3 regions of the Isoptericola sp. NPDC019693 genome follow, and region 3 is predicted to be linked to each of the others. Evidence: riboswitches for the same ligand, from Rfam matches in the RefSeq annotation. Region 3 holds a riboswitch; each other region holds the start of a gene.

What was found. Region 3 has a riboswitch for thiamine pyrophosphate ahead of ACH436_RS05390 (thiamine ABC transporter substrate binding subunit). Riboswitches for the same ligand answer to the same signal wherever they lie in the genome.
Region 1: another riboswitch for thiamine pyrophosphate. It lies ahead of ACH436_RS03960 (bifunctional hydroxymethylpyrimidine kinase/phosphomethylpyrimidine kinase); the one in region 3 lies ahead of ACH436_RS05390 (thiamine ABC transporter substrate binding subunit).
Region 2: another riboswitch for thiamine pyrophosphate. It lies ahead of ACH436_RS01135 (ECF transporter S component); the one in region 3 lies ahead of ACH436_RS05390 (thiamine ABC transporter substrate binding subunit).

The regions. Positions count from the first base shown of each region.
Region 1 is NZ_JBIRXP010000001.1:834,886-838,125, forward strand. It holds gene ACH436_RS03960 (bifunctional hydroxymethylpyrimidine kinase/phosphomethylpyrimidine kinase) at 1-1,292, opposite strand, end outside; TPP riboswitch at 1,283-1,414, opposite strand; gene ACH436_RS03965 (hypothetical protein) at 1,637-2,281, shown strand; gene ACH436_RS03970 (YcnI family protein) at 2,380-3,162, shown strand; gene ACH436_RS03975 (copper resistance protein CopC) at 3,159-3,240, shown strand, end outside.
Region 2 is NZ_JBIRXP010000001.1:240,225-243,464, forward strand. It holds gene rsfS (ribosome silencing factor) at 1-72, shown strand, start outside; gene ACH436_RS01125 (histidine phosphatase family protein) at 69-758, shown strand; tRNA gene ACH436_RS01130 (tRNA-Ala) at 849-921, shown strand; TPP riboswitch at 1,065-1,176, shown strand; gene ACH436_RS01135 (ECF transporter S component) at 1,170-1,796, shown strand; gene ACH436_RS01140 (ABC transporter ATP-binding protein) at 1,771-3,240, shown strand, end outside.
Region 3 is NZ_JBIRXP010000002.1:2,847-6,086, forward strand. It holds gene ACH436_RS05375 (sulfite exporter TauE/SafE family protein) at 1-203, shown strand, start outside; gene ACH436_RS05380 (PAS domain-containing protein) at 353-1,132, shown strand; gene ACH436_RS05385 (DUF4235 domain-containing protein) at 1,194-1,460, opposite strand; TPP riboswitch at 1,617-1,721, shown strand; gene ACH436_RS05390 (thiamine ABC transporter substrate binding subunit) at 1,793-2,881, shown strand; gene ACH436_RS05395 (ABC transporter permease) at 2,857-3,240, shown strand, end outside.

The sequences.
Region 1 (3,240 bases), on a different contig from region 3:
AGCCAGCGCGTGTGCAGGTCGAGCTCGGTGACCAGCGCACCGTGCGCGCCGCCGGCCCAGAAGGCCTGCTCCGCCCGCGTCGGCGCGAGCTCGCTCGCCCGGGCCAGGCAGCGGGCGTAGTCGCGCAGGTAGAGCGCGTCCTGCTCCAGGTAGGCGCGGAAGTGCGCGGCGTCGAGGGTCCCGTCGCCCAGCGACCGGACGAAGGCCAGGCCGTCGATCGCGGCACGCACGCCCGCCGCGTCGTCCCACCACCGCGCGACGACGTCCTCCCCCTGCCCGTCCCCCTGGCCGTCCCCTGGCGCGGTCCCCGCGCCCGTCGCGGGCGACGTCGCGGGCTGCTCCACCGCGCCGGCGCGCAGGCCCACCAGGTGGTCCACGGGGCCGTTCCCGCGACCGACCCGCAGGCCCTCCCCCGCCCGGATCGCCGCGGTGAGCCACGTCTTGGTGCCCCGCAGCGCCTCGGCCCAGTCGCCCGTGCGGGCGTACCGCGCGGCCAGCCCGCTGGACAGCGAGCAGCCCGTGCCGTGGGTCGAGGAGCTGGGCACGCGCGGTCCCTGCAGCTCGACGAGCACGCCCTGCGGCCCGACGAGGGCGTCCGGGGCCCCGGCCGGCGGCCCGTCGGCCTCGTCGGGGCGCAGGTGGCCGCCCTTCGCCACCACGAGGATCCCGTGCCGGGCCGCCAGCCGCTGCGCCTGGTCGAGGACGGCGGGCCAGCTCGCCGCCGGAGGCTCCTGTGCGAGGGCCGCGAGCTCGGGGAGGTTCGGCGTCACCACGTCCACGCGGCCGAGCAGGTCCCGCACCGCGTCCTCGGCGGCCGGGTCGAGCAGCCGGTCGCCGCTGGTCGCGACCATCACCGGGTCGAGCACGACGGCGGGGCGCCCTGCCGTGCCGGAGGGGCCGGACGCGTCGTGCGGGAGGCCGTCGAGCCAGGCCGCCACGGCCCGGGCCACCGGGGCCGACGCGAGCATCCCGATCTTCACCGCGTCGACGGCCACGTCGTCGCTGACGGCGTCGAGCTGGGCGGCGAGGAACGCGGCGGGCGGCACGTGCACGTCCCGCACCCCGCGGGTGTTCTGCACGGTCAGCGCCGTGACGGCGGCCATCCCGTAGCCGCCCGCGGCCGCGATCGACTTCAGGTCAGCCTGGATCCCCGCACCCCCGGAGGGGTCGGAGCCCGCGACGGCCAGCACGCGGGGGCGGGAGCCTCTCGGCGGCACCGACGGGGCGGCGGGGGCGGGAACGGTGGTGCCGGCGCTGCCGGCGGAGCTGTCTTCAGGTGCGCGCGCACGCATGTCGACATCCCTTCGCTAGTTCGAGCTAGATCAGGTTCGACGGGTGTGTTCTCAGCGCCCCGCCGGCCGGCCGCGACGATGTCGCAGCGATGACCGGCCGGGACGCACCCCGTGTCGTGCGGCCCACCGTAACCCAGGTCAGCGCGGGCGTCGCCGGACGTCCGGCCCTCGCGTGCCGGAGGCCCGCCCGGCCGCGCCGGACGGCGCCGGTGCGGCGTCGGGACGCTGCCGGGGACCTTGTCCGGACGACGCCGCCGGGCCCTCTCCCCCTCGCCCGGTCGCCCGCGCAGACCTCCGCCCCGACCTCCCGCGGCCGTCGCCCACCCGCACGGTAGGGTGCGGGGGTGTCCGTGGTCGTCCGTCGTGTGCGCGAGCTCCTCGTCGCCGGCACGACGCTCAGCATCGCGGCCGCCGCCCACCTCCTGGCCGGCGGCGCGCTGCCCGGGGCACCCCTCGCCTGGTTCGTCGTGCTGGCGCTCACGGCGCCGTTCGCGGTGTGGACCGCCCGCCGCCGGCTGACGCTGCGGCGTCTGCTGCCCGCGATGGTCGCGCTGCAGCTCGTGCAGCACACCGGGCTGTCCGTGCTCGGCGCGGCCGGGCCGGCGGCACCGCACGCCGGCGGCTCCCCCGCGGCGCTGGACGGTCACGCCCTGCATGCCCTGGGCCCGGGCTCCCTCCCGCCCGCCACAGGCCTGCACCTGCACCACGCGGACGACGCCGCCACCACCTCCTGGATGCTCGTCGCGCACGCCGCCGCGGTGCTGCTCACCGCGCTCCTGATCGCGGCGGGCGACCGCGCCGCCGTCAACGTCGCCGGCCACCTGCGGCACGTCGCCGTCCTGGTGCTCAGCGCCGGGGTGCCGCTCGTCGTCCGCGAGCGCACCGTCGTCGTCCGCCCGGCCTGGCGCCCTCGCCCGGCCCGCGCCCTGCGACGCACCCCGCCACGAGGGCCGCCGTCGCCCGTGGGCGCCCTCGCGCGCGCCGCCTGAACCTGCCCTGGTCCGTCGTCGGACGAGGGCAGGCCCCTCGTCGTCCCACGACACGTCCAGACCTGACAGCACCCTGACAGCCAGGAGCAGAAGCACCCATGTCCACGATCACCCCTGCCCTCCGCGCGCGCCGTCTCGCCGGCGCCGCCGCCCTCAGCCTGCCCGCCCTCGTCCTCGGCGCGGCCGCGGCCTCGGCGCACGTGACCGTCACCCCCGACGCGGCCGAGGCCGGGTCGTACGCCACCCTGACCTTCAAGGTCCCCAACGAGTCCGCCGAGGCCTCGACGACCGCCGTGCAGATCGACCTGCCCGCCGACACCCCGTTCACCAGCGTGTCCGTCGAGCCCGTGCCGGGGTGGACCGCCGAGGTCACCCGGGCTCCGCTGCCCGAGCCGGTCGAGGTGCACGGCACCACCGTCACCGAGGCCCCGGCAAGCATCGAGTGGACGGCCGACGACCCCGACGCCGGCATCGCGCCGGGCGAGTTCCTCCGGTTCAGCGTGTCGGCCGGGGCCGTTCCCGAGGGCGTCGAGGAGATCCTCCTGCCGGCGACCCAGACCTACTCCGACGGCGAGGTCGTCGCCTGGGACCAGGCGGCGTCCGGCGACGCCGAGCCCGAGCACCCCGCCCCCGTCCTGCAGGTCGTGCCCGCCACCGAGGACGGTGGGCACGACGGGCACGGTGCGGCGTCGTCCACCACCGGCTCCGCAGGTGCCGGCGCGGGCGGTCAGGCCGCGGCGGACGACGGCGGTTCCACGACGCTCCCGCTGGCGCTGGGCGCGGCGGGCCTGGGCCTCGGGCTCGTGGGCGCCGTCACCGGCGTCGTCGCCCTGGCGCGCACCCGTGCCACCGCCGGGTCGTCCGGCCCGGAGCAGCGGTGACGGCCGGGGGCGGCCACCGCGCCCCGCGACGCGCTCTGGCGGCGGGCGGGACGCTCGCCCTGGCCCTCGGACTCGCCG
Region 2 (3,240 bases), on a different contig from region 3:
GCGACGGCCGCCGCCGAGTACGGCGACGGCGAGGGTGACGGCGCGATCCGCCTCGCGGGCGACGAGCGGTGACCGCCGGCACCGTCGTCCTGCTGCGCCACGCCCGTACCGCCTACAACGCCTCGCTGCGGCTCCAGGGGCAGATCGACATCCCGCTCGACGAGGTGGGCCGGTGGCAGGCGACCGAGGGCGGTGCGGCGCTCGCGTCGTCGCACCGCGCGACGCGCGTCGTGTCCTCGGACCTGGGCCGCGCCGTCGAGACCGCGACCGCGTACGCGGACGCGCTCGGCGGGGCGACCGTGCACACGGACGAGCGCCTGCGCGAGCGCGGGTTCGGCGCGTGGGAGGGCCTCACGGGGGCCGAGCTGCAGGAGCGCTGGCCGGAGGAGTACGCGGCGTGGCGCCTCGGTGCCGAGCCGGCCGGTGCGGGCGCCGAGACGAAGCCGGCGGTCGCGCAGCGCATGGCCGAGGCGGTCGCCGAGCACGCCGAGGACCTGGACGACCAGGAGACCCTCGTGGTGGTGTCGCACGGCGCGGCCATCTCGCTGGCGGTGACCGCGCTGCTCGGGCTCGACCCGGCCACCTGGCGCGGCCTGTCCGGCATGCACAACGTGCACTGGTCGCACCTGCACCGCGCGGGCGAAGGATCGGTGCCGGCCTGGCGCCTCGTGGCGCACAACGTCGGCGCGGGGTACCCCCTGGACCGTTGGCAGGCCGGCCCGGACTGGAATTTGGAACCTGGCCCGAAGTCTGCCTAAGATATCGACGTTCCGAGGGGCGCAAGCCCGGAGGAACACACCGAATCAGACGAATCGCCTGACCGTTCGCGGTCGCGAGAGTCGGTTCTCGGGGCTGTGGCGCAGCTGGTAGCGCACCTGCATGGCATGCAGGGGGTCAGGGGTTCGAGTCCCCTCAGCTCCACCCCGACGAGAAGGCCCGGAACCACATGGTTCCGGGCCTTCTTGCGTGACCAGAGGTTTCACGGTGCGGGACGCCGTTGCGCCGACGCCGTCGTCGCCTAAGGTCGGACCTGCGGCCGCGTCGTCGGCCGTCACATCTGAAGACACCCATGACAGGGGAGCGCCGTCGAAGGGGCGCTGAGAGTGCGGGACAGGCCGCAGACCCTTGGAACCTGCTCCGGTTAGCACCGGCGAAGGGAGTTACCTGGAATGTCCGCGCCCACTTTCCTGCGCAGCGCGTCCCTGCGGTACCGCACCGTCGACCTCGTCACCGTGGCCATGCTCGGCGTGGCCGTCGGCGTCGTCTTCTGGGGCTGGACCCAGCTCTACCACCTGCTCTCCGCCGGGCTGGCGGTCGCCTTCCCGCCGGCCACCGGCCTGCTCGGAGGGGGCTGGCTGCTCGGCGGCGTCCTCGGCGGTCTCATCGTCCGTCGCCCCGGCGCGGCCCTGCTGACCGAGGTCGTCGCCGCGAGCGTCGAGGCGCTGCTCGGCGCCGGCTGGGGCTTCTCTGCGATCGTCTCCGGCGTCGTGCAGGGGTTCGGCGCCGAGCTGGTGCTCGCCCTGTTCCTCTACCGGCGGTTCGGCACCGTCGTCGCTGCCCTGGCGGGCGCCGTCGCCGGCGCGTGCGGTGCCGTGTACGAGTGGTTCGCGTACTACCCCGACTGGGCATGGGGCTACCGGCTGGCCTACCTGGGACTCTTCGCGCTGTCGGGCGCGCTGCTCGCCGGCCTCGGGGGAGCGGCGCTGGTGCGCGCCCTCGCGCGGGCGGGGGTGCTCGACGCCTTCGGGCCGGGGCGCGACCTCGCCGACCGTGCCCTCGACCGCACGCCGGCCTGACGGCGTGGCGCGCGACGACGTCCGGGCTCGCGTGCGCGGGCTGCGCTGGCGGCCCACCGGGCGGGCCGCCCCCACGCTGGACGGCCTCGACCTCACCGTCGGGGTGGGGGAACGCGTGGGGCTGGTCGGTCCCAGCGGGGCCGGCAAGACGACCGTGCTGCACGCCCTCGCCGGGGTGCTCGGGGACCCGCTGCCCGGCGACCTGACCGGAGACGTCCGCGTGGACGGCCGGATCGGGTACGTGCCGCAGGACCCGGGTGCGGCGGTCGTCGCCTCCCGGATCGGGCGGGACGTCGCGTTCGGGCCCGAGAACGCCGGCCTGCCGCGGGCGGAGATCTGGCGCCGCACCGGCGAGGCCCTCGACCGCGTGGGCCTGCGGTACCCGTGGGGCCGCCCGACGTCGGCCCTCTCGGGCGGCGAGCTGCAGCGGCTCGCCCTCGCGGGGGCGCTGGCCCGCATGCCCGGCCTGCTGCTGCTCGACGAGCCGACGGCGATGCTCGACCCTGCCTCCGCGGCAGAGGTCCGCGCCGCCGTGGCGGGCGCGCTGGAGGGCACGGACACGGCGCTCGTCGTGGTCGACCACCACGTCGGGCCGTGGCTGGAGCACCTGGACCGCGTCGTGGTGCTCGGCGCGGGCGGCCGGGTCACGCACGTCGTCGCCCCCGCCGCGCTCGGGATCGGTGACGGCGCGGCGACGGGGGTCCGCGACGAGCTGAGCCGTGCCGGCGTGTGGCTGCCCGGCGTGCCCGCACCGGCGCCGCTGGAGGTGCCGGGTGCCGTCGTGGCGCCGGACACGCCCGGCCCGGAGGTCGTCATGGCGGGCGTGCGCGTCGACCTCGTCACCCGCGGCCTGCGCGGCCGCACCACCACGCGTGCCCTGGACGACGTGACCGCACGGTTCCCCGCGGGGCGGCTCACGGCCGTGACGGGGCCGTCCGGGGCGGGGAAGTCCACGCTCGTCGCCACGCTCGCGGGGCATCTGCGGCCGTCGGACGGGGACGTGCGCGGAACGCCCGGCCACGCCGCACGCTCCCGCGACCTCGCCCGGTGGTGCGGGTGGGTGCCGCAGCACCCGGAGCACGGCCTGCTCGCGCTGCGGGTGCGGGAGGAGATCGAGCTCACCGGCCGACGCCTCGGCGTGGCCGTGGCCGTGGACGACGTGCTCGCGCTGCTGCGCCTCGACCACGTCGCCGACGCGCACCCGTTCCGGCTGTCCGGCGGCGAGCAGCGGCGCCTGGCGCTGGCCGCCGCGCTCGCGCACCGCCCCGGGCTCGTGCTCCTCGATGAGCCGACCGTCGGCCAGGACCGGCACACCTGGGCGGCGGTGGCCGGCTGGGCCACCGCCGCGGCCCGGCACGGCGGGTCGGTCGCGGCCAGCACCCACGACGCGCACCTCGTCGCCCTCGCCGGGCACCAGGTGCGGCTCGGCGGCGCGGCACGCGCG
Region 3 (3,240 bases):
TCATCGTGCTCACCAACACGCGGACCCTGCTGAACCTCGACTCGTTCACGGTGAGCGACGGCGTCCGGGGCCTCGTCCTCGGGATCGTCGCCGTCGGGTGGGCCGCCGCCGTCGCCTACTCGTTCACCCAGCACCGCAAGGCGGTCGCCGCGGAGCGGGCCGAGGCGGCCGCGCAGCCCGCGGCCACCACCCCGGTGGCCTGACCGCCGCCCGCAAGACACCCGGGTTCCTCGACAGCGGCACCGCACGGCAGCCACCGTGCGGTGGCGCTGTCGCGCCGTCCCGGTACCGTGGTGGAGCCAGGAGAACTGCGCGCCGGACCCAGCTGCACGGCACTGGGGGGTGAGCCTCGATGTCCAGCACGCCGCACGACGCACCGCGCCGCGAGCTCGTCGCCCTCGCGGAGCTGCTGGGCGCCGGGAGCCAGCTGCTCGTGGGCCGGTACCGGGTCGACGTCATCACGGGCGAGTGGTGGTGGTCGGACGAGGTCTTCCGGATCTTCGGCCGCGAGCCCGGCAAGGTCGCTCCGGGGCCGGAGGTGCTCCGGGCCCACCTGCACCCGGACGACCGTGAGCGGCTCTCCCGGACGGCGGTGGTCGCGCTGGGTGCGGGGCGCCCGTTCTCGGGGGCCCATCGCGTCGTCGACGACCACGGCCGGACCCATACCGTCGTGGTCACCGGGCAGGCGCGGCACGGGGCCGAGGGCGCGTCGTCGCAGATCGTCGGCTACGTCATCGACGCGAGCCCTGTCGTGCGTGACGCGCTGGAACGCGAGGCGCACCGCGCGGTCTCGCGCGCGTTCGTCGCGGCCGCGGCCGCGGAGCAGGCCAAGGGCGCCATCATGGCCGTGTGCGGGGTGGACGAGTCGGTCGCCACCGAGGTGCTCGCGGACGCCGGCGCGCAGGTAGGGATCTCCGCCCAGTCGGCGGGGGAGCAGGTGATGAAGGAGCTCGCGCGGCCCGTCGGGGACCGGGACACGGCTCTCACGGCGGCCGAGGTGGTCCGCTCGGCGCCGCCGGCGCAAGACGCGGCGGACCGGATCAGCCGGGCGCTCGCCACCGTGCGGCCGGTGGAACGGCCGCACGGTCACGACGCACAGCTGGCCCGCCGGCGCCCCCGCGCGAGCCACTGACGAGCCACTGACGAGTCACCGACGAGTCACCGACGCGGCCCGCGCGACGGCCCCGGGAGGTTCAGCGACCGGGGACGAACCGCGCCGCCGCGCGCACGGCGCCCTGACGGGCGAGGCGCTTCGCGAGCACCGCGACCCCGCCCGAGACGGCGGCGAAGGTGACGGCCTGGATGATCGAGAGCTCGTCGTCGTCCACGTTGGTCGGGGCCACGCTGCCGGTCGTCTTCTCCCAGACCACCCCGATCAGCTTCTGCGCCGCCCATCCGGCGGCGATCGTCAGCACCACCGTGCCGACCTTCACGCCCAGCGGCTGCTCGCTGTCCGTCACGTGCTCTCCCTCGCTCTGTCCCGGCCGGGTGCGCCCGGGGACTGGTCTCCTGCCGCGTCCACGGCCACCTGGCGGGCGTCACGGCACGTCAGGCACGTCACACCCCGAGGCCGAGGACGGGACCACGGTAGCGCGGCCCCGACGGGTAGGCTCGTGGTGATACGACAGGGGAGCGCCCACCGGCGCTGAGAGTGCGGACCGCCGCAGACCCTCGAACCTGATCCGGTTAGCACCGGTGGAGGAAGTCGGGAATCTCGTTCCCTGCGGACGGCCGCACCACGACGGTGCCGGGTGCCCGCAGGACCCCCTTCTCGCACCCTGAGGAGGACAGCATGACCCGCAGGACCACGTCGACGAGCACGGCCCGGACCACGGCGGCGGCCGTCGGCGCCGTGGCGCTGCTGCCGCTCCTGGCGGCGTGCGGCGGCGGGACGCCGTCGGGCGACGCCAGCGGCGCGGCGTCGGGCACCGTGACGCTCGTGACGCACGACTCTTTCGCCGTCTCCGACGACGTGCTGGCCGCGTTCGAGAAGGAGTCCGGCCTCACCGTCGAGCAGGTGGCCCCCGGTGACGCGGGCACGCTCGTGAACCAGCTCGTGCTCACCAAGGACGCGCCGCTGGGCGACGTCGTCTTCGGCGTGGACAACACGTACGCCTCGCGCGCCGTCGACGCGGGCGTCTTCGCCGAGTACCAGCCGGCCGACCTCGACCCGCAGGTCGCGGCCTACGCCCCCGACGACCTGGCGGGCACGCTCACGCCGGTCGACATGGGTGACGTGTGCCTGAACCTCGACGACGGCTGGTTCGACGAGCACGACGTCACCCCGCCGGCCACGCTCGAGGACCTCGTGAAGCCGGAGTACGCGGACCTCACGGTCGTGACCAACCCGGCGACGTCGTCCCCCGGCCTCGCGTTCCTGCTCGCCACGATCGGCGCCTTTGGCACCGACGGCTGGGAGGCCTACTGGGCCGACCTGCGCGACAACGGCGTCAAGGTCGCCGAGAGCTGGGAGGACGCGTACTACGTGGACTTCTCCGGCGCCGGCGAGGGCGGGCAGCGGCCGATCGCGCTGTCGTACGCGACCTCGCCCGCCTTCACGGTGACCGAGGACGGGAAGTCCTCCACGACCAGCGCGATGCTCGACACGTGCTTCCGCCAGGTCGAGTACGCGGGCGTGCTCTCCGGCGCCGACAACCCCGAGGGCGCGGAGCAGCTCGTCGACTTCCTGACGTCCCCCGAGTTCCAGGCCGACGTCCCCGGCCAGATGTACATGTACCCGGCCGACCCGGACGTGGAGCTGCCCGCCGACTGGCAGCGGTTCGCGCCCCTGGCCGACACGCCGTTCGAGGTGGCGCCCGCGGACGTCGCCGCGCACCGTGACGAGTGGATCGAGCAGTGGACGTCGACCGTCGTCGGCTGACGCGCGGCGTCCGCGCGGGCCGCTGGGGGGCCTGGCTCGGCTGGGGCGCCGCCGTCACGCTCCCGCTGGGCTTCCTCGCGATCTTCTTCGCGTGGCCGGTGGTGTCGCTCGTCCTGCAGGGGTTCTTCACCGAGACGCCGGCTGGGCGGGCGCTCGACCTGTCCGGCTTCGCGGAGGTGCTGTCCCAGGAGCGCACCTGGCGGATCGTGGGCCAGACGCTGGCGCAGGCGCTCACCGGCACGCTGCTGTCGGTGCTGCTGGGGCTGCCCGGCGCGTACGTGCTGTACCGGTGCCGGTTCCCGGGGCGCACCCTGGTCCGAGGCCTGGTGACCGTGCCGTTCGTGCTGCCCAGCGTCGTC